DNA from 2 places in the Streptomyces sp. NPDC085932 genome. Region 2 is predicted to be linked to the other one. Evidence: riboswitches for the same ligand, from Rfam matches in the RefSeq annotation. Region 2 holds a riboswitch; the other holds the start of a gene.

Region 1 (11,294 bases), on a different contig from region 2:
ACCCGAACTCGGTCAACCGGGTGCGGACGGTGGGCACCCGCCAGTACGGCCAGCAGCCGCAGCAGGCGCCCTACGGACAGGTCCCGCAGCAGCAGGGCGCGTACGGCCAGCCGAACGCGCACTACGCGGCGCCCGAGACGCTGCCCGGCGGCGCCCCCACCACCCAGACGGCGATGGCGTCGGCCGGTCACGGCGGTCATGGCGGCCGGGGCGGTCGCGGGCCCAACACCAAGGGGCTGCTGATCGGCGCGATCGCGGTGGTCGCCGCGGTCGTGATCGGCATCGGCGTGGCCATGGTCGGCGGTGACAAGGACAAGGGCGAGTCGGACGGCGCGTCGGGCACGACCCCGACCCAGTCCGAGGAGTCGAAGCCGAGCCCCTCGGCCACCAAGGCGGACGGCGGGAGCGAGGCCGACCTGCCGACCATCGACGCCAAGGCGCTGCGCCTCGGCGGTGGCGCGGCACTGGCTCAGGACGTGCAGGGCGCCCAGTCCGACGGCGGCATCTACGTGGGCAACCTCAACCAGCCCGGCTCCTCGGTCACGTGGACCGTCAACGGCGTCCCCAAGGACGGTGTGTACACCGTCTTCGCCCGGTACAGCACGGTCGACGAGGACCAGAAGATGACGCTGACCGTCAACGGCAAGCCCTTCGGCAGCAAGCTGAACATGGGCAACTTCACCGGGGCCAAGGGCGGCGACTTCGCCAAGGGCTGGACCGAGACCTACGCCTGGCCGACCCTGAACAAGGGCACGAACACGATCACGGTCTCCTGTGAGGCCGGCGACAAGTGCAACGTCCTGCTGGACCAGCTGCGGCTGAAGGCCGGCCAGGTCAAGGACTGAGCCCGCCCGGCGCGCTCACGCCGCGGTGACCTCGGCCGTCACCGCCACCTTCTCCAGCAGTTCCTCGTACCGCCCCCGGTCGAACTCCCCGGCCGCCGGTGCGCTCACGGTCGCCGTGGACAGGGCCGTGGCCCGGGCCAGGCGGTCCGGCCAGGGGAGGTGCTCCACCAGGCCCGACAGCAGGCCCGCGACCGCGGAGTCGCCGGCGCCCGTCGGGTTGCCCCGGACCGGGGCCGGTGGGACGGCTCGCCAGCGGCCTTCGCGGGTGGCTGCCAGCAGGCCCTCGGGGCCGAGGGACGCGACCACCGCGCCGGCGCCCCGGCGGCGGGCGTCCTGGGTGGCGCGCAGGGGCTCGTGGGAGCCGGTCAGCTCCGCCAGCTCGTCCGCGTTCGGCTTGATGATGTCGGGGCGGGCGGCGACGCCCCGGCGCAGCGGTTCGCCACTGGTGTCGAGCAGGACCGGGACCCCGGCGGCCCGCGCCGTGCGGACCAGGCCGGCGTACGCGCCCACCGGCACACCCGGCGGCAGGCTGCCGCACAGGGCCACCGCGGAGACGCCGTGCAGCAGGTCCGCGTAGGCCTCCTGGAAGGCCGACCACTCGGCGGGGGTGATCGTCGGGCCCGGTTCGTTCAGCTGGGTCGTGTCGCCGGTGCGTTCGTCGACCACGGCGGTCGTGCGGCGGGTCGCGCCGGAGACCGGCACCAGGGCGTCGGCCACCCGCGGGACCTCCGCGAGCTTCTCCTGGACGACCCGGCCCGTCGCCCCGCCCGTGAAACCGGTCACCGTCACCTCGTGCCCGAGCGCCGCCAGGACCCGGGCGACGTTGACGCCCTTGCCGCCCGGGCGTTCGGTCACCTCGGAGACGCGGTGGGAGGCGTGCGGCCTGAGGGACCCCACGCGGTAGGTGATGTCGAGAGCGGTGTTCAGCGTGACCGTGAGGATCACCTGGGCCGACCTCCCCCGATGCGCTGGCTGACATGAACGGTCCGGAAGCTCGATCATGCCAAAGAGACGGCGGTCGGCCCAGTCCTGGAGCCGGCCACCGTCTCCCGACTGCGGGATGGATCAGCCCAGTTGGGGACCGACCACCCATTCGCCCCGGCGCATCACGCCCTTGAGCTCGTACGCGGAGTCCAGGAGCACCAGGTCGGCGGATTTCCCGGGCTCCAGTGAGCCGATCGTGTCGTCCAGGCCGAGCAGGCGGGCCGGGGTGGCCGACAGCGCCGTCACGGCGTCCTCGACGGACAGGCCGTCGACGGTGACCGCCCGCTGGAAGGCCCGGTCCAGCGTGAGGGTCGAACCGGCGATCGTGCCGTCCGCCAGCAGGCGGGCCACGCCGTCGGCGACCTCCACCTCCAGGGGGCCCAGCCAGTAGCGCCCGTCGCCGAAGCCGGCCGCGTCCATCGCGTCCGTGATGAAGGCGACCCGGTGGGCGCCCGCGTGGTGGAAGGCCAGCTGGAGGGCGGCCGGGTGCAGGTGCGTGCCGTCGTTGATCAGCTCGACCGTGATCCGCTCGTCCTCCAGCAGCGCGGTGATCGGGCCGGGGGAGCGGTGGCCGAGCGGCGGCATCGCGTTGAACAGGTGCGTGGCGACCGTGGCGCCCGCGTCGATGGCCTGGACCGTCTGCTCGTAGGTCGCGTCCGTGTGGCCGACGGCGGCGATGACGCCGTGGTCGGCCAGGAGACGCACGGAGTCCAGGCCGCCGGGCAGCTCGGTGGCCAGCGTCACCATCTTGGCCCGGCCCCGGGCGGCGTCGATCAGCTTGCGGACCTCCGCGGGGTGCGGGTCGCGCAGCAGTTCCTCGGAGTGGGCGCCCTTGCGGCAGGGGGAGATGAACGGTCCCTCGAAGTGGATGCCGGCGATCTCGCCCTGCTCGGCGAGTTCGCTGAGCAGACCCGCGCGGCGGGCGAGGGAGTCCATGTCGCCGGTGACGGTGGAGGCGACCAGGGTGGTCGTGCCGTGCAGGCGGTGGGTGTGGATGCCCTTGAGGATGTCGTCGACCGAGCCGGAGGTGAAGGAGGCTCCGCCGCCGCCGTGGTTGTGGAGGTCGACGAAGCCGGGGACCACGTAGTGGCCGGTGGCGTCGATGGCGTGGGCGTCTTCGGGGGCGGTGGCGGTGATGCGGGTGCCGTCGACGGCCAGCCGGCCGTTCTCGACGGTTCCTGTGGGGAGGACCACGGTCGCGCCGGTCAGGACCGTGGGGCGGTCGGCCGTGGCGGGGTGCGGGTGGTGGGTGGCTGGTCGCGCAGTTCCCCGCGCCCCTGGGTGGGCTGCCATCAGGGCGTTACCTCCGTACGGTCGGTCGATGCCAGAAGATCCCAGGCCAGCAGGCCCGCCCCCAGACAGCCGGCACCGTCCCCGAGGGCCGCCGGGACGAGTGACGGCTGCTTCTGGAAGGTGATGCGGCTGCGGATCGCTTCCCGCAGGGGTGTGAACAGGGTGTCCCCCGCCTCCGCGAGACCACCGCCGATGATCAGCGTGCGCGGGTCCAGCAGGGTCAGGGCCGTGACCAGACCGTCGGCCAGGGTGTCCACGGCCTGCTGCCAGACCGCGAGGGCGCGGGGGTCGCCGGCGTCCACGGCCTTGGCGCAGTCCGCCGCGTCCGCGCCCGGGGAGCCGGAGGCGGCCGCCCAGGCCTCGCTCACGGCCGCGGCCGAGGCGAAGCGCTCCAGGCAGCCGCGCTGGCCGCACGGGCAGGGGGCGCCGCCGGGGCGTACGACGATGTGGCCGATCTCGCCCGCGAAGCCGTGGGCGCCCGCCTCCACCCGGCCGTCGACGCCGATCGCGCCGGCGATGCCGGTGCCCAGCGCCACGAACAGGAAGCGGTCGGCGCCCCGGCCCGCTCCGACCCGGCCCTCGGCGAGGCCGCCGGTGCGCACGTCGTGCCCGAGGGCGACCGGGATGCCCAGCCGCTCCGCCAGCAGGCCGCGCAGCGGGACGTCGCGCCAGCCGAGGTTGGCGGCGTAGACGGCGGTGCCCTCGGCCTCGTCGACGATGCCGGGGACGGCCACGCCGGCGGCGGACGCGGGCGTGCCGAGCTGCTCGGTGCCGTAGGCGCGCAGCTCGGCGGCGAAGTCGAGGATGCCGGCGACGACGGCGTCCGGTCCCTCGGCGCGCCCGGTGGCCCGACGGGCGCGGTGCAGGACCTCGCCCTCCGGCCCGGTCAGGGCGGCTTTCATCCCGGTGCCGCCCACGTCGAGGGCGATGACATGTCTCACGGAGAACAGTGTGACCCGGGGACCCGCAAGAGGTCTAGTCCACTCACGTGGTGTAGACCTTAATCCGGATATCGAAAAGTTTCGGGTGGCGGACGGGCCGGAGTGCGGTGCGGGACGCCAGGGTTGGGGAAGAGCAGCGGTGCAGCGTCGGCGAATGGCAGGAACGATCGCGGTGGCGTCCGCACTGGGCATGACGGCGGTCCTCGGCGGCTGCGGTGTCACGGGCGGCTCGGGGGACGTCACCCTGAAGCTGGTCGCCGCCGACTACGGCGACAGCGCGGCCAACAGCTCGAAGAAGTACTGGGACAAGCTCGTCGAGGAGTACGAGGCCGAGCACCCGGACGTCACGATCGAGGTCAGCGTCCACTCCTGGAACGACGTCGACCGCAAGGTCCGGGAGATGGTCTCGGCCGGTGAGGCGCCGGACATGGCGCAGATCGGCGCGTACGCGGACTACGCGGCGCAGAACCAGCTCTACAAGGCGGACGAGCTGCTCTCCATACCCGTGCAGGCCGACTTCGTCGGGCAGCTGGCCTCCGCGGGCCAGGTCAAGGGCGTGCAGTACGGCATGCCGTTCGCCTCCTCCACCCGCGTGCTCTTCTACAACAAGACCCTCTTCGCCAAGGCCGGTGTCACCCCGCCCGAGAGCTGGGACGACCTGGCCGAGGCCGCCGAGGCGCTCAAGGCCGAGGGCGTGAAGTACCCCTACGCGCTGCCCCTCGGCCCCGAGGAGGCGCAGGCCGAGACGATGCAGTGGATGCTCAGCGGCGGGGGCGGCTACACCGACAGCGTCGACAGCTACGGCATCGACTCCCCGGAGAACATCGAGACCTTCTCCTGGCTGAAGGACGAACTGGTCGGCAAGGACCTGACCGGACCGGTCGCGCCGGGCGAGCTCAACCGGGCCGACGCGTTCGCCGCCTTCGCCAAGGGCCAGGTCGGCATGCTCAACGGCCACCCCTCGCTGATGAAGATGGCCGGGGACAAGGGCGTGAAGTACGGCATGGTGCCCATGCCCGGCAAGGAGGGCCCGAGCAAGTCCACGCTCGGCGTGGCCGACTGGATGATGGCCTTCCGCGAGAACGGCCACCGCGACCAGATCGGCGACTTCCTCGACTTCGTCTACAGCGAGAAGAACGTGCTGGCGTTCTCCCGCGAGTACGACCTGCTGCCCGTCACCGCCTCCGCGTCCGCGACCATGACCGCCGCCGACCGGGACAAGCACCTCAGGCCGTTCCTGGAGCAGCTGCTGTCCTCGGAGCTGTACCCGGTGGGCAAGACCTCATGGGCCGACGTCAGCGCCCAGGTCAAGACGCAGATCGGCAAGGCCGTCGCCCCGGGCGGCAGCCCCACGGGCGTCCTCGGCCACCTCCAGGCGGCGGCGGTCCGCGCCGAGAGCGCGGAGTAGTCCCGCTGTCGGTGGCGGGCGTTACGGTGCGGTCCATGGACGAGGAGACGGGCGAGGACCGGGGCGCCGGCCGGGACGACGGGGGGCTCGGGCGCAGGGAGCGGGACATCCTCGCGCTGGAGCGCCGCGGCTTTCCCGGGCCGGGCGCGAAGGAGCGGGCCGTGCGCGAGGAACTGGGCCTGGCACCCGTGCGCTACTACCAGCTCCTCAACGCCCTGCTGGACGACCCGCGGGCCCTGGCCCACGATCCGGTGACGGTCAACCGGCTGCGGCGGATACGGGAGCGGCGCCGGTCGGAACGCTGACCAGGCGCGGGCGGGCTCAGCCCAGCCGGCCGGCCAGCTCGCGCAGCAGCGCCACGACGCCCTCGGGGCCGTCCACCACCACGTCCGCCCGTTCCCGCAGCTCGGTCACCTCGTCGCTGCCGCTGCACACCAGCAGACCCGGGGTGCCCTCCGCGCGCAGGGCGTCCACGGCCCCGTAGGCGGGCAGGTCGCCGAGGTCGTCCCCGGCGTAGAGGACGGACTCGGCGCCGATCTCCCGGGCGAGGGCGCGCAGGGCGACGCCCTTGTCCATGCCGGGCGGGCGCAGTTCCAGGACCATGCGGCCGGGCTCGACGATCAGGCCGTGCCGCTGCGCCAGCTCGGTCAGCGGCGCGCGCAGGGCCTCGAAGGCGGCCTGCGGGTCGGGGGCCCGGCGGGTGTGCACGGCCACGGCCCGGCCCTTGTCCTCGACGAAGGTCCCGGTCCCGTCGAGCAGCCCGGGCAGCTCGGCGCGGACGGCCGCCACACCCGGGGGCGGCTCGGGGGTGCTGACCTCGCCGCTGCGGGCGTCCCACCGCTCGGCGCCGTAGTGGCCGAGGACGACGAGGTGCTCCAGGCCGGGCACGCCCGCGAAGGCGCCGTTGCGCACGGCGACCGCGGCCGGCCGGCCGGTGATCACCGCGACGGTGGCGACCTCCGGGGCGAGCGCGGCCAGGGCGGGCACGGCGTCCGCGTGGGCCCGGGCCAACTCCGGGTCGGCGACGATCGGCGCGAGCGTCCCGTCGAAGTCCAGGGCGATCAGGGCCTTGCCGGGGCGGGCGAGCAGGGCGTCCAGGCCCTCCAGGCCCGCCTTCGTGGTGGGCGTGGGCAACGGCTGCGCCGTGGGCATCGGGCCGCTCATCCCTTCAGCGCTTCCAGCTGGTCCACGAACCACCGCGCCGGCGGCAGGGCCGTGGCCGCCGCCGCGAGGCGCTTGCCGCGCTCGGCCCGCTCCTCCGGGCGCATCGACAGCGCCTCGTGCAGGGCCGCGGCCGTGCCCGTGATGTCGTAGGGGTTGACCGTGATCGCGTCCTCGCCGAGCTCCTCGTGCGCCCCGGCCTCCCGGGACAGCACCAGCGCGCAGCCCGCGTCGGAGACCACCGGGACCTCCTTGGCGACCAGGTTCATGCCGTCGCGGATGGGGTTGACCAGAGCCACGTCGGCCAGCCGGTAGGCGGCCAGGGAGCGGGCGAAGTCGTCCTTGACGTGCAGCACGACCGGCGTCCAGCCCGGTGTGCCGAACTCGGCGTTGATCTCGTCCGCCAGGCGCTGCACCTCGGCCGTGTAGTCCCGGTACACGGCGAGGTCCTGCCGCGAGGGGTAGGCGAAGGCGACGTGCACCACGCGTTCGCGCCACTCGCCGTGGGCCTGGAGCAGCCGCCGGTAGGCCAGCAGGCCGCGCACGATGTTCTTCGACAGCTCGGTGCGGTCGACCCGGACGATGGTGCGGCGGCCCTCGCCGATCTCCTCGCGCAGCGCGGCCATCCGCTCCTCGACGTCCGGCCGGTGCGCGCGCTCGCGCAGGAAGTCCGCGTCGGCGCCCAGCCCGTGCACGCCGATGCGCGTGCCGCCGAGCCCGCCAGCGAACCGCTCGGCGCACGCGGTGAACGCGTCCGCCCAGCGCTGGGTCAGGAAGCCCAGCCGGTCCGCGCCGAGCATGCCGCGCAGCACCTGCCCGGCCACGTCGTCCGGCAGCATCCGGAAGTACTCGGGCGGCGCCCACGGCGTGTGCGAGAAGTGGCCGATCCTCAGGTCCGGGCGCAGCTCGCGCAGCATGCCCGGCACCAGCGTCAGGTGGTAGTCCTGCACCACGACCACCGCGCCCTGCGCCGCCTCCTCGGCCAGCGCCTCGGCGAACGCCCGGTTGTACGTCTCGTACGACGCCCACTGGCGCCGGAACTCCGCGTCGAAGACCGGCTCCAGCGGCGTCTGGTAGAGCATGTGGTGCACGAACCACAGCACCGAGTTGGCGATGCCGTTGTAGGCGTCGGCGTGCACGTCGGCCGGGATGTCCAGCATCCGCACGCCGTCCTCGCCGGCCCCGCGCCGGACCGCCTCCCGGTCGCCGTCGGACAGCGCGGAGCACACCCACAGCGCGTCCGCGTCCGAGCCGATCGCGGAGAGCCCCGAGACCAGCCCGCCGCCGCCCCGCTTGGCGTCCAGCGAACCGTCCTCACCGACCGTGTAGGAGACCGGGCCCCGATTGGAGGCCACCAGTACCCGTGCAGAACCGTGCGTCGAACCCATAGGCCTCAACCTAGCCCGGCCTGTAAACGCTCAAACGTACGGACTTGCCGCGTCCGGCCGAAAACGGCCCCGGTCAGGCCGCCTTCCGTGCCTGGTACTCGGCGATCTCCACCATCGGCGGACGTTCCTCGGTGTCGACGGAGTACGTGCGCGGCTCGAAGCCGTCCCCGCCCCGCTCGAACTGGGTCAGGGACGGCCGGATCAGATGCCCCCGGGCCAGCCGCAGCTGCGCGGTGCGGTAGATCTCGGCGGCCATCCGGCCCAGCGCCTGCCCGTCCTGGTGCCGGTGCTTGCGCACCCCGACGTCCACCTGGGCGAGGGCGTCCAGGCCCACCAGGTGCAGGGCGTCGACCAGCATGCCCAGTTCGACCCCGTAGCCGACGGGGAACGGCAGCTGTTCGAGGAGCGAGCGGCGGGCCGCGTACTCCCCGCCCAGCGGCTGCACGAACCCGGCCAGCTGCGGCCAGTGCATGTTGAGCAGCGGGCGCGCCATCAGCTCCGTGACCCGGCCGCCCTGCCCGGCGGCACCGCCCAGGGGCCGGTCGTACATGCCCTTGACCAGGTGCACGTCCGGGTCGGTCAGCAGCGGGCCGACGATCCCCGAGACGAAGTCGGACGAGAAGTCCCGCAGGTCCGCGTCGATGAAGCAGACGATGTCGCCGCGCGTGACGAGCAGCGAGCGCCACAGCACCTCGCCCTTGCCGCGCACGGCCGGGACGCGCGGGAGTATCGCGTCGCGGTGCGCCACCGTCGCGCCCGCCGCGGCGGCCACCTGGGCGGTGCGGTCGGTCGATCCCGAGTCCACGACGACGAGCTCGTCGACGAGCGGGACCTGGAGCATCAGGTCGTGCCGGATGACGGAGGCGATGTCGCCGACCGTCTCCTCCTCGTTCAGCGCGGGCAGCACCACACTGACCGTGCGGCCCGTGCGCTGCTTGGCTGCCATGATCCGGTGGAGCGGGCGTTCGTTCGCGGACCAGGAACGGGTGCTCAGCCAGCGCTCGACTTCTTCCAGCACCGTGGCGGCTCCTTAGCGTTCTCTCGGCGGGACGGAATGTGACGCGTCTCGCGGTTCGGACGACTATCTCAACTGTCCTGGTCGTCGGTTACAGTCTTGAACAACGCGGGTGACCATCGCATGTCCGGGGTCGGCCGTCGTTCACAACCACATACAGCTCATCCAGAGGGGCAGAGGGAAACGGCCCGATGAAGCCCCGGCAACCCTCCAGTCGGTTCTCGTAGGTCACTGGCGACCACAGCGCGAGGCTCCCGGCTAGGGAAGGTGCCAAATCCGTCTCACGGCGAGATGCGTCGTGAGGAAGATGAGGAGAAAGGGCCTCGCCTCACATGGCTGTGCAGACTGTTGCAAGCACCACGAACTCCACCGTAGACCTCGGCCCGGCCGCCGCCCTGAGCTGCCGCGAGTGCGGTCACCGCGTGCCCCTCGGCCCGGTCTTCGCCTGCGAGGAGTGTTTCGGCCCGCTGGAGATCGCCTACGACTTCTCGGCCTACGACACCGAGGAGCTGCGCAAGAAGATCGAAGCGGGCCCCGCGAACATCTGGCGTTACGCCCCCCTGCTGCCGGTCCCGGCCGACGTGGCGGACAAGCCGAACCTCAACCCGGGCTGGACCAAGCTCGTCCAGGCCGACAACCTCGCGCGCGAGCTGGGCGTCGACGCCGGCAAGCTCTTCGTCAAGGACGACTCCGGCAACCCGACGCACTCCTTCAAGGACCGCGTCGTCGCGCAGGCCCTGGAGGCCGCCCGCGCCTTCGGTTTCACCACCCTCTCCTGCTCCTCCACCGGCAACCTGGCCGGTGCGGTGGGTGCCGCAGCGGCCCGCGCCGGCTTCCGCTCCTGCGTGTTCATCCCGCACGACCTGGAGCAGGGCAAGGTCGTCATGGCCGCGGTCTACGGCGGCGAGCTCGTCGGCATCGAGGGCAACTACGACGACGTGAACCGCTTCTGCTCCGAGCTGATCGGCGACCCGGCCGGCGAGGGCTGGGGCTTCGTCAACGTCAACCTGCGGCCGTACTACGCCGAGGGCTCCAAGACGCTGGCGTACGAGATCTGCGAGCAGCTCGGCTGGCGGCTGCCCGACCAGATCGTGGTGCCGATCGCCTCCGGCTCGCAGCTCACGAAGATCGACAAGGGGCTCCAGGAGCTGATCAAGCTCGGGCTCGTCGAGGACAGGCCCTACAAGATCTTCGGCGCGCAGGCGCTCGGCTGCTCGCCGGTGTCGACGGCGTTCAAGGCCGGGCACGACGTGGTGCGGCCGCAGAAGCCGGACACGATCGCCAAGTCGCTGGCGATCGGCAACCCGGCGGACGGGCCGTACGTGCTGGACATCGCGCGGCGCACGGGCGGTGCGGTGGAGGACGTGACGGACGAGCAGGTCGTCGACGCGATCAAGGTCCTTGCCAGGACCGAGGGGATCTTCGCGGAGACCGCCGGTGGGGTGACCGTGGGTGTCACCAGGAAGCTGATCGAGGGCGGGCTGCTGGATCCGTCGAAGACGACTGTGGTGCTCAACACCGGGGACGGTCTGAAGACGCTGGACGCGGTGGCGGGCACGGGGCTCACGGCGACCATTCGGCCCAGCCTGGAGTCGTTCCGCGAGGCCGGGCTCGTCTGATCGTTGCCATCTGCGGGCCGGTGGGGGTTGTTCGCGCAGTTCCCCGCGCCCCTGGGTTCGTCACCAACCGGAGGTTTTGAAGTCATGAGCGTCACCGTTCGCATCCCCACCATCCTGCGCACCTACACCGGCGGGCAGGCCGAGGTCGCCGCCGAGGGGGCGACCCTGGGCGAGGTCATCGCCGATCTGGAGAAGAACCACACCGGGATCGCCGCGCGCGTGCTGGACGACCAGGGGAAGCTGCGCCGGTTCGTCAACGTGTACGTGAACGACGACGACGTGCGGTTCGAGCAGGGGCTGGAGACGGCCACCCCGGACGGTGCCGGCGTGTCGATCATCCCGGCCGTCGCCGGGGGCTGAGCCCGTCCCGACCGGTCGACCGGCTTGATTGTTACCTGGAGTAATGCCGGTCACGGAGAGTTCATCGAATTGCCCCCACCGTGAGAGAAGCGGAGGGGGCAATTCTGTGTGATTGAGCGCGGTACAGTTGGGGAACGCGATCCCGATCCCCTGATCGGAACCCTGAATTCCTGCCGCGAGCCCGACAAGATGTAGCCAAAGTGTGCTTGTCTTTCGCGGCTTTTGCGCATTTTGTGTGGCCCGACTTGCCCTGAATTCGGGCGAATTCTCCCCACATTCC
Region 2 (11,294 bases):
GACCAGTCTCCTGCCGTTCCTGTTCTTCCTGCCGGTGCGCTTCCCGGCGTGGATCGTGCTGCCGTTCTGGGCGGCCCTGCAGTGGCTGGCGGCGGGCCGGGCCACGGCCGGGCCGGGCGTGGCCTACCTGGCCCACCTCATCGGGTTCGGTCTGGGCTTCGGCTACGCCTCCGTCCGCTACGGCCGCCCGGCCTCCCCTACTAGAGTGAAGACCGCCCCTGCTCCGGCCCCCGAGGGAGAGAACCAGCCGTGATCACCGCGATCGTCCTCATCAAGACCAGCGTGGACCGGATCCCCGAGATCGCCGAGTCGATCGCGGCGCTGGACAGCGTCAGCGAGGTCTTCTCCGTGACCGGCACCTACGACCTGATCGCGATGGTCCGGGTCAAGGAGCACGAGGACCTGGCCGAGGTCATCCCCGGCCGGATCAGCAAGATCCCCGGAGTGGAGGGCACGGACACGCACGTGGCGTTCCGTACGTACTCGCAGCACGACCTGGAGGCCGCCTTCGCCCTCGGGCTGGACAGCTGAGACCCGTCCCCCGGACGAGGTCGATGAAGAGTTCTTCATCCGGGCTTCATCCCGCGCCCCGGCCCGCCCGCGCAGGATCGGGCGCATGGCTTTCTCCCGTCGGATGGCGGCCCTGTCCGCCGTCGTGCTGATCCCGCTGGGCATCGCCGCGACCAGCTACGCCCTCGCGGACCGCCCCGAAGCGCCCAGGGTGCCGTCCCAGCAGGTGGAGCTGGACCGCGGCACACCCACGCCCACCTCCACGCTCCGGCCCTCCGCCGAGCCCGGGCCGGGCGAGTCCGCTCCCGGCGACGAAGTGGTCTCGCGGCCTCCGGTGACCGACAGCTCAGCGAGTGACGATGATGACGACGACGGCGGCCAGGGCACCTCGGACGACGGAGCGGGCGACGACGACGGACCCGGCTCCGACGGCTGACGGCGGCCGCCGGCGGATCTCCGCCCGGGTCCGGATCCTGCTGTGGCTGCTGCTGGTGATGGCCGTCGCGCTCGCCTCGGTGGCCATGACCACCCGCTCCTACCTGCTGCGGGACGTCGACAACCGGGTCAACCGGCTGCTCACGCAGGAGACCGGCGAGTTCGCCAACTTCGAGGAGCGCGGCGGCGACCCGCAGACGGGCCGGCCGTTCACGGACGCGGACCGGCTGCTGACGGTCTTCCTGGAACGGCAGTACCCGGACGCCGACGAGGAGCTGATCGGACTGGTCGGCCGGGCCGGCGGCGGCCCCCGGCAGATCCGTCAGCCGCACGACCTGCCCGTGGCCCTGCCCCTGCACCGGGACCCCGAGGCCCGGCGCCGCATCTTCGACTCCCCCGAGTCCTCCGGTGTGCTGCGGCGGCCGGCGGGCGAGATCCGCTGGGCCAAGGTCACCGTGGCGCAGCCGGGCCGGGAGCCGGACGCGGCGTTCGTCGTCGCCTTCCACCCGGAGGGGGAACGGGCGCGGGTGAACACCGTCTTCCGCACGCTGCTGGTCATCTCCGGGGTGGCCCTGCTGCTGACCACGGGCATCGCCTGGGCGGTCGCGGGGCGGATCCTCCGGCCGGTGCGGGTGGTGCGCACGGCCGCCGCGCAGCTCACCGAGCAGGACCTCACGCGGCGCATCCCGGTGCACGGCCACGACGACATAGCGGCCCTGGCGGAGACCTTCAACGGCATGCTCGACCGGCTGGAGCGGGCCTTCGCCGCGCAGCGCGAGTTCGTCGACGACGCCGGGCACGAGCTGCGCACGCCCATCACCATCGTGCGCGGCCACCTGGAGGTCATGGGTGACGACCCGGCCGAGCGCGAGGAGACGGTCCGGCTGGTCACCGACGAGCTGGACCGGATGAGCCGCATCGTCGAGGACCTGCTGCTGCTCGCCAAGGCCGAGCGGCCCGACTTCGTCACGCCCGAACCGGTGCAGGTCGCCGAACTGACCGCCGACGTCTACGTCAAGGCCCGCACCCTGGGCGAGCGCGACTGGCGGCTCGACGAGGTCGCCGACCTGGAGGCCGACCTGGACCCGCAGCGGATCACCCAGGCCATGGTGCAGCTCGCGCAGAACGCCGTGCAGCACACCACCACCGGCCAGACCGTCCGCATCGGCTCGCGCACCGACGGCCCGCACCTGGAGCTGTACGTCGCCGACTCCGGGCCCGGTGTGCAGCCCCAGGACACCGAGGTGATCTTCGAACGGTTCCGCCGCGGCACGGCCCGCCGCGGTGCCCGGGGCTCCGGGGCGGGCCTCGGGCTGTCCATCGTCAAGGCGATCGCGGAGGGCCACCGGGGGCGGGTGCGGCTGGGCCGGACGCCCGGCGGCGGCGCCACCTTCGCCCTCGTCCTGCACGCACCCCGCACCGTGGAAGGGGACCCCACGTGAACCGCATCCTCATCGTCGAGGACGAGGAGCGCATCGCCTCCTTCGTGGAGAAGGGCCTGCGCTCCAACGGCTTCACCACGACCGTCGTCGCCGACGGCGACGCGGGCTACGAGTACGCCCTGACCGGCGGCTTCGATCTCGTCGTCCTGGACATCGGACTGCCGGGCCGGGACGGCTTCACGGTCCTGCGCGAGTTGCGCGAGGCCCGGGTGTCGGTGCCGGTGATCGTGCTGACCGCGCGGGACTCCGTGCGGGACACGGTGGCCGGTCTGGAGGGCGGCGCGGACGACTGGATGACCAAGCCGTTCCGGTTCGAGGAGCTGCTGGCGCGGGTGCGGCTCAGGCTCCGCACGGCGGCGCGGGCGCCGGAGGTGACGGTGCTCAGGTCGGGCTCGCTGAGCCTGGACCTGCGCACGCGGCGGGCACGCTCCGGGGAACGGACGGTCGATCTGACGGCACGTGAGTTCGTGCTGCTGGAACTGTTCCTGCGGCACCCCGGGCAGGTGCTGTCGCGGGAGCAGATCCTGTCGCACGTGTGGGGGTACGACTTCGATCCGGGGTCCAACATCGTGGACGTGTACGTGCGGACGCTGCGCAGGAAGCTGGGCGCGGAGCGGGTGGAGACGGTGCGCGGGATGGGGTACCGGCTGCCGTAGGGCCGGGTGAGGCGCGGCACCTGAAAGTTCCTTCATGTGGGGCTCATCGACGGCTCACCGCCCGGGAAGATCCTCGACGGTGTGACGCTGAACCTCCGCACCACCACCGCCCTGTGCGTCGCCCTGTCCCTGTGCGCGCTGCTGGCCGTGCCGGTGAACTTCCCGGGCCTCGGCGCCGACGCGCGGCTCACCCTCGTCGTGTTCGTCCTCGCGACCTGCGCCTGGATCGGGACGTCGATCGACGACACCTACATCGCCCTGGGCGCCGGACTCGCCCTCACCGTGACCGGGGTGATCAGCAGCGACACCCTGTTCGGGACGCTCGGTGACGCCACGGTCTGGCTGCTGATCTGCGCGTTCGTGCTGGCGGCCGCGGTGAGCCGCACCGGGCTCGCCGGACGGGCGGCGGTGTTCCTGGTCAGCGGGGCGCGCAGCGTGCGGCAGCTCGTGCATCTGACCACCGCCGCGCTGGTCGTCACGGCGTTCGCGGTCCCCGCCACCTCCGGCCGGGCCGCGCTCGCGCTGCCGGTGTTCCTCGCCCTGGCGAAGGTCCTCGCCGACCGGAAACGACTGGTCGTGATGCTGGCGCTGCTGTTCCCGACCGTGATCCTTCTGTCGGCGGTGGCGACCCTGATCGGCGCGGGAGCACATCTGATCACCGTGTCGGTGCTGTGGGAGACGACCGGGCAGCACATCGGCTTCACGGAGTGGCTGCTGCTCGGCCTGCCCCTGGCCGTGGTCTCCTCGCACCTGGCCGCCGAACTGGTCCTGCTGACGACGACCCGGCGCGCGGACCGCCGCGGCCCGGTCCGGATCACCCCCGAGCAGATCCAGGAGCACAGCGAGCAGCCGGTCACCGGCCCCTGGAGCCAGGCCGAGAAGCGCTGCGCCCTGCTCATGGCCACGGTGGTGCTGCTGTGGTGCAGTGAGCCGCTGCACCGGGTGCCGCCGGCCCTGGTCGCGCTGATCGGTGCCGTCATCGCCTCCTCGCCGGCCCTGGGCACCGTGCGCCTGAAGGACGCGCTGAAGACCGTCCCGTGGTCGCTGCTGCTGTTCATGGCGGCGACGATGGCGATGGGCGTCGCGCTCGCCGACTCGGGCGCCGCGGGTTGGCTGGTCTCGGGGCTGCCGACGGGCGCGACCCCGGTGGTGTTCCTGGCGGTCGTGATCGCCGTGAGCACGGCGGCCCACCTGGTCCTGCAGTCCCGCTCGGCCCGCTCCTCGGTCCTGGTGCCGCTGGTCGTGGCCGCCGCCGTCGGCGTCGGCGTCAACCCGGTCGCCGCCGCCCTCGCCTCCACCGCCGCCGCGGGCTTCTGCCACACGCTGCCCGCCTCGGCCAAGCCGGTCACGCTCTTCGCGCAGATCCCCGGCACCCCCACCTACACCCCGCGCGACCTGCTGCGCCTGTCCGCCGTCCTGGCCCCGCTGACCGCCCTGCTCGTCCTGTTGTTCGCCGTCGCGGTGTGGCCGCTGCTCGGCGTGTCCGTCACCCGTTGAGGAGTACTGCCGTGCTGAACCGTGTCGTCGTAGCCCCCAGTGGCTTCAAGGAGTCCCTGTCGGCCGAGGCCGCCGCCGACGCCATCGCGGCCGGTGTGCGCCGCGTGCTGCCCAGCGCCGAGCTCGACCTGGTGCCGCTCGTGGACGGCGGCGAGGGCACGGCCCTGGCCCTGGCCGCCGCGACCGGGGGCAGGATCGTCACCGTGCCGGCGACCGGCCCGGTCGGGGAGACCGTCGCCGCGCACTTCGCCCTGCTGGGCTCCGGGGACACGGCCGTGGTGGAGATGGCCGCGGTCGCGGGCCTCTCCCTGGTCCCCCGCGACCGGCGCGACCCGGGCGCCACGACCACGTACGGCGTCGGCGAACTGCTCCGCGCCGCCCTGGACTCGGGCGTCCGGCGGATCCTCGTCGGCTGCGGGGACTCGGGCACCTGTGACGGCGGCGCGGGCGCGCTGCAGGCGCTGGGCGCCCGGCTGCTGGACGAGCAGGGCCGCGAACTCCCCCGCGGCGGCCGGGAGCTGACCCGGCTGCACCGCGTCGACCCCACCGGCCTCGATCCCCGGCTCGTGGACGTGGAACTCCTCGTCGCCTGCAACCCGTACAACGTGCTGTGCGGCGAGCGGGGCGTGGCCCGGGTCTTCGGGCCGCAGAAGGGGGCGACGCCCGCGCAGGTGGAAGAGCTGTCGGCGGCCCTGGAGAACTGGGCGTTCGTCCTCACCCGGGACGCCGCCGTGCCGGGCACCGAGCTGCGCACCGGCCCGGGGACGGGAGCCTCCGGCGGGCTGGGGGCCGGGCTCGCCGCCCTGGGCGCCCGGCTCCTGCCCCGCTTCGACGTGCTGTTGGACCACCTCGACCTGGACGCCCGGCTGGCCCGCGCCGACCTGGTCGTCACCGCGGAGGGCGCCCTGGACCACCAGACGCCGCGCGGCAAGGTCCCGGCCGAGGTGGCACGCCGGGCGAAGCTGTACGGCCGCCCGGTCCTCGCCCTGGCCGGCACCCTCGGCGAGGGCGCGCACCAGGTGCCGGGCGTGGACGCCTGCCACGGCATCCTGCCCGGCCCCATGGAGCTGGCGGAGGCGCTGCTGCGGGCGAACGAGCTGCTCACCGACGCCACTGAACGGGCCCTGCGGATGATCGTCCTGGGCGCCCGGCTACCGGCGTCCGCCGGCCGGGCCCTTCACGCGGAGGTGTCCGGCACGCACCGCCCGTCCTCCGTGCGGTAGTTCCACTGCGCCCCGTCCGCTACGAGCTCGCGCACGGCCCGCACGAACCGCTCCACGTGCTCGTCGGGCGTGCCGGCGCCGAAGCTGACCCGGATGGCGTTGAGCGACTTCTCCCCCGGCGCGGCCTCGGGCGCCCCGCACTCGCCCTGCGTCTGCGGGTCGCTGCCCAGCAGCGTGCGCACCAGCGGATGGGCGCAGAACAGCCCGTCGCGTACGCCGATGCCGTACTCGGCGGAGAGGGCGGCGGCGAAGTGGGAGCTGTTCCAGCCCTCCACGACGAAGGAGATCACGCCGACGCGCGGGGCGTCGTCCCCGAAGAGGGACAGGATCCGCACCTCGGGCACCTCGGCGAGCCCCGCGCGCACCTGCTCGATCAGGTACCGCTCCCGGGCGACCAGCGCATCGAAGCCGGCCTCGGTGAGGGCCTTGCAGGCGGAGGCGATGGAGTAGGCGCCGATGACGTTCGGGGAGCCGGCCTCGTGGCGGGCGGCGCTCTCGTGCCACTCCACGTCCACGCCCCCGTCCGCGCGGCGCGTGACCTTCCGGGAGGCGCCGCCGCCCGCGAGGTACGGCTCGGCCTCGCGCAGCCAGTCGGCCCGCCCGGCCAGGACGCCGGAGCCGAAGGGCGCGTACAGCTTGTGCCCGGAGAAGGCGACCCAGTCGACGTCGAGGTCCGCGACGGACACCGGGTGGTGCGGGGCCAGCTGGGCGGCGTCCAGCACGATCCGGGCGCCGTGGGCGTGCGCCGCGGCCGCGAGTTCCCGTACCGGCCACAGCTCGCCGGTGACGTTCGAGGCGCCGGTGACGCAGACCAGGGCCGGCCCGTGAGGCTCCCGGCCGGCGAGGGCGCGCTCCAGGGTCTCGACGGCCTCGTGGTGACTGCGCGGGGCGTCGAGGTACGTGACGCGGGCGTCGCGCCAGGGCAGCAGGGAGGCGTGATGCTCGGTCTCGAACACGAACACCCGGCAGTCCTCCGGCAGGGCGGCGGCGAGGAGGTTGAGGGAGTCGGTGGTGGAGCGGGTGAAGACGACCTGGTCGTCGGCGCGGCAGCCGAGGAACTCCGCGGCGGTCCGGCGGGCGTTCTCGAACAGGTCGGTGGACAGCTGGGACAGGTACCCGGCGCCCCGGTGGACGCTGCCGTAGTAGGGCGCGTAGGCGGCGACGTCGTCCCAGACCCGCTGGAGCGCCGGGGCGCTGGCGGCGTAGTCGAGCGCGGCGTAGGTGACCTCGCCACCGGTCACCAGCGGCACGGTGACATCCCGCCCCAGAACGGGCAGCGGGGCACAAACGGACTGGTCTGCGGCAACGGTGGAGACGGACATGGGGAACTCCCGTGAGATCAGGTGAATCCACCCGCGCGCCCATGGGCCGGCAGCGGGGGGTGAAGGAAGAGGGGATGCGGAGGCGGGGCTCTGCGGCCCTATCGCATTCGCTGACTCACGGAGAACTCCTCGACGACCAGGACCCCTGGTATCGCGAGGGGTCCGCGCTTGCCGCAGACCTCGCTGCCTGCGGCCTGGTCTTCACCCGGGGCACCCCGCCACGGACGGAGGGTTGCCGGACAGTCGGCCGGGGCCTCATGACTGTCACTCATGACCTGCCCAGGAACGTACGCGAAAAGATCGGCGTCCCGCAACCCGGGTCCGGATCGCGGGACGCCGCACGTCGTGCCCGGCTACGCGTTGCTGGCGGCCACCCACCGCTCCAGGGTCCGCTTGGCGGCGCCCGAGTCGATCGCCTCCGCCGCCCTGGCCATGCCGGCGCCGATCTGCTCGGCCACGGTGCCCGTGCCCGGCTCCAGCGCCACCAGCGCCGCCGCCGAGTTCAGCAGCACCGCGTCCCGCACCGGGCCCTTCTCGCCGTCCAGCAGGCGGCGGGCGACCTCGGCGTTGTAGGACGCGTCCGCGCCGCGCAGGGCCTCCACCGGAACCAGTTCCAGACCGACGTCGCGCGGGTCGAAGGCCTCCTCGGTCACCTTGCCGTCGCGGACGATCCAGACCCGGGAGGTGGCCGTGGTGGTCAGCTCGTCGAGACCGTCGTCGCCGCGGAAGACCAGGGAGGAGTGGCCGCGCTCGGCGAAGACCCCGGCGACGATCGGCGCCATGCGCGGATCCGCCACGCCGACCGCCTGGGCCCGGACCTTCGCGGGATTGGTCAGCGGGCCGAGGACGTTGAAGATGGTGCGGATGCCCAACTGCCCGCGGGCCGCGCCCGCGTACCGCATCGACGGGTGGAACTTCGCCGCGAAGCAGAAGGTGATCCCGGCCTCCTCGGCCACCGCAGCCACCCGGTGCGTCGGCAGCTCCAGGTTGACGCCGAGCTTCTCCAGGACGTCCGAGGCCCCGGACGCGGAGGAGGCGGCGCGGTTGCCGTGCTTGACCACCTTGGCGCCCGTGCCGGCGACGACGATCGCCGACATGGTGGAGATGTTGACGGTCTTGGCGCCGTCGCCGCCCGTGCCGACGATGTCGACCGCGGGCCCGGGCACCTCGATGACGTTGGCGTGCGCGTACATCGCCCGGACGAAGCCGGCGATCTCCTCGACGGTCTCGCCCTTGGCGCGCAGTGCCACGACGAACCCGGCGATCTGCGCGTCCGTCGCCTCGCCGCGCATGATCAGGTCCATCGCCCACGCGGTGTCGTCGGCGGTCAGGTCCCGGCCTTCCAGCAGGCCGTTCAACAGCAGGGGCCAGGAGCGGCCCGCCGCGGTGTCGCCTCCAGCGGGGGTCACAGCGCTCATAAGCCGCTCCAGGGTCAGGCGTCCCGCACTACGGGACGAGAATCTCAACGAGGTCCACCCTATCCAGCCCCCGGGCACCGCGAAGGGCCCCGTCCGAACACCGGACGGGGCCCTCGTGTGGCGTGGCGAAGCAGTGATCAGTGGTGGCCGTGGCCGCTCGTGATCTCCCGGTACTCCTCGACGGTGGGCTTCGGGATCTGGGCGCCCTCGCCGTAGTAGGCGTCGCTGAGCTTGGCGCGCAGCTTCTCGGAGCCCTTCACCTTGCGCTCGACACCGTTCTCGTCGACCGTCGGGCCGAGCTCGACCGGCTGGTACTGCTCGTGCGCCGTGAGCGTGTACATCTGCTCCTGGCTGAGCGGCTCGTGCACCTCGATGAACTCACCGTGCGGCAGGCGCTTGATGATGCCCGACTCGCGGCCGTGCAGCACCTTGTCCTTGTCCCGGCGCTGCAGGCCGAGGCAGATGCGCTTGGTGATGACGAACGCGATGACCGGTCCGGCGAAGAACCCGATCCGGACGAACCAGGTGACCGCGTTGATCGACAGGTGGAAGTGCGTGGCGACGATGTCGTTGCCACCGCCGATCAGCATGATCATGTAGCCGGTGACCCAGGCGACACCGAAGGCGGTGCGCGTCGGGGCGTTGCGCGGGCGGTCCAGGATGTGGTGCTCGCGCTTGTCCCCGGTGACCCAGGACTCGATGAACGGGTACAGGGCGATGATCGCGAGGAACAGGCCGAACAGGACCAGCGGGATGAACACGCCCAGGACCAGCGTGTGACCCCAGAAGTTGATCTCCCAGCCCGGCATGGCGCGGACCAGGCCCTCGGCGAAGCCCATGTACCAGTCGGGCTGGGCACCGGTCGACACCTGGTCGGGACGGTAGGGGCCCAGGACCCAGATCGGGTTGACGGTCGCAATGCCGGCGATGGCCGCGATGACACCGAAGACCAGGAAGAAGAAGCCTCCGGCCTTGGCCATGTAGACCGGCAGCAGCGGCATGCCGACGACGTTCTTGTTGGTGCGTCCGGGACCCGCGAACTGCGTGTGCTTGTGGTAGAAGACCAGGATCAGGTGGCCGACCACGAGCCCGAGCATGATGCCCGGCAGCAGCAGGATGTGGATCGAGTAGAACCGGGCGACGAAGTCGGTGCCCGGGAACTCCCCGCCGAACAGGAACATCGAGATGTACGTGCCGACGATCGGCACGGACAGGATCGCGCCCTGCGTGAAGCGGACACCGGTGCCGGAGAGCAGGTCGTCCGGGAGCGAGTAGCCGGTGAAACCGGTGAACATGCCGAGGACGAACAGCAGGAAGCCGAACAGCCAGTTGATCTCGCGCGGCTTGCGGAACGCGCCGGTGAAGAAGACGCGCATCATGTGCACGAACATGCCGGCGAGGAAGATGATCGCCGCCCAGTGGTGGATCTGCCGGATGAGCAGACCGCCGCGGACGTCGAAGCTGATGTCCAGCGTGGAGGCGAACGCCTCCGACATCAGCTGCCCCTGGAGCGGGACGTAACTGCCGTGGTACTCCACCTCGTTCATCGACGGGTGGAAGAACAGCGTCAGGTACACACCCGTCAGGATGATGATGATGAAGCTGTAGAGGCAGATCTCACCCAGCATGAAGGACCAGTGGTCCGGGAAGATCTTGCGCATGTTGGCCTTGGCCAGGGAGTAGATCCCCAGGCGGCCGTCGGCCCAGTCGGCGACCCGCTCTCCGGCGGGCGCCTTGCGGCGGTCGTCCTTGTTGCTCATCCGCGCTCCCAGAAGGCAGGACCGACGGGCTCTTCGAAGTCGCCGAGCGCCTCGAGGTAGCCCTCGTCGTTCACGCCGATGCGCAGCTGCGGCAGGGCGTGACCGGCGGGACCGAAGATCACTCGGGCACCGTCGGACAGGTCGAAGGTGGACTGGTGGCAGGGGCAGAGCACGTGGTGCGTCTGCTGCTCGTACAGGGAGATCGGGCAACCGACGTGGGTGCAGATCTTCGAGTACGCGACGATGCCCTCGTGCGACCACTCGAGCTCGCGCTTGTCCTTGATGTTCTCCGGCTGGATCCGGACGATCATCAGGGCGGCCTTGGCGATCTCGTTCTGGAACTCGTGGCTGTGCTCCTCCAGGCCCTCGGGCTTGGCGAAGGTCAGCGAACCGACCGCGACGTCCGAGGGACGCAGCGGCTGGTTCGTGTTCATGTTCACGAGCAGCTTGCCCTTGGACCACAGCGTGTGGCGGAGCTTCTCGCCGGGCAGCGGGCCGAGGTCGCGCAGCAGCACGACACCGGAGAGCGGCACCAGCGTGAGCGCGCCGAGCATGGTGTTGCGGATCAGCTTGCGGCGGCCGAGAGCGGACTCCTTGGCGCCCTGCTTGAAGTCCGCGAAGACCTTCTCGCGCACCTCGGGTTCCGCCTCGATCGGGTGGCGCTCGTCGGCGATCTCCACGTCCGACATCAGGGTGCGCGCCCAGTGGACGGCGCCCGCGCCGATGCAGAACAGCGCGATGCCGAGCGTGATGCCCAGCGCGAAGTTCAGGGCGCTGATGTGGCCGAGCGGGAAGATGTAGACCGACTTGTCGACCGGGATCGCCACGAACGCGGCGATGAAGGCGATGGTGGCCAGCATCGACACCGTGAACATCAGGGCGACCGAGCGCTCGGACCGCTTGGCGGCCCGCTCGTCGACGTCCTGGATCCGGTGCTCGTGGGGCGGCAGGCCGGGGTCGGCGAACGGGTGCTTCTCGTCCGCGACGCTGACCACACCGTGCTCGTCATGTCCTGCGGACTGCGCGGCAGG

What was found. A riboswitch is a leader RNA that binds a small molecule or an ion and turns the genes downstream of it on or off. The one in region 2 is predicted to bind S-adenosylmethionine.
Region 1: it holds a riboswitch for S-adenosylmethionine, as region 2 does, so the genes downstream of both, thrC (threonine synthase) here and ACIGAQ_RS13950 (aminotransferase class V-fold PLP-dependent enzyme) in region 2, are expected to answer to the same signal.

The regions. Positions count from the first base shown of each region.
Region 1 is NZ_JBITSJ010000007.1:429,674-440,967, reverse strand. It holds gene ACIGAQ_RS32110 (carbohydrate-binding protein) at 1-845, shown strand, start outside; gene ACIGAQ_RS32105 (1-phosphofructokinase family hexose kinase) at 861-1,790, opposite strand; gene nagA (N-acetylglucosamine-6-phosphate deacetylase) at 1,911-3,122, opposite strand; gene ACIGAQ_RS32095 (ROK family protein) at 3,122-4,063, opposite strand; gene ACIGAQ_RS32090 (extracellular solute-binding protein) at 4,218-5,471, shown strand; gene ACIGAQ_RS32085 (DUF3263 domain-containing protein) at 5,507-5,776, shown strand; gene otsB (trehalose-phosphatase) at 5,793-6,623, opposite strand; gene ACIGAQ_RS32075 (trehalose-6-phosphate synthase) at 6,632-8,020, opposite strand; gene ACIGAQ_RS32070 (glucosyl-3-phosphoglycerate synthase) at 8,094-9,038, opposite strand; SAM riboswitch class I at 9,194-9,349, shown strand; gene thrC (threonine synthase) at 9,368-10,654, shown strand; gene ACIGAQ_RS32060 (ubiquitin-like small modifier protein 1) at 10,739-11,014, shown strand.
Region 2 is NZ_JBITSJ010000002.1:1,060,421-1,071,714, reverse strand. It holds gene ACIGAQ_RS13985 (rhomboid family intramembrane serine protease) at 1-253, shown strand, start outside; gene ACIGAQ_RS13980 (Lrp/AsnC family transcriptional regulator) at 250-531, shown strand; gene ACIGAQ_RS13975 (small secreted hydrophilic protein) at 617-946, shown strand; gene ACIGAQ_RS13970 (ATP-binding protein) at 873-2,387, shown strand; gene ACIGAQ_RS13965 (response regulator transcription factor) at 2,384-3,043, shown strand; gene ACIGAQ_RS13960 (SLC13 family permease) at 3,125-4,540, shown strand; gene ACIGAQ_RS13955 (glycerate kinase) at 4,552-5,763, shown strand; gene ACIGAQ_RS13950 (aminotransferase class V-fold PLP-dependent enzyme) at 5,718-7,085, opposite strand; SAM riboswitch class IV at 7,245-7,361, opposite strand; gene trpD (anthranilate phosphoribosyltransferase) at 7,439-8,503, opposite strand; gene ACIGAQ_RS13940 (cytochrome bc complex cytochrome b subunit) at 8,641-10,263, opposite strand; gene ACIGAQ_RS13935 (Rieske 2Fe-2S domain-containing protein) at 10,260-11,294, opposite strand, start outside.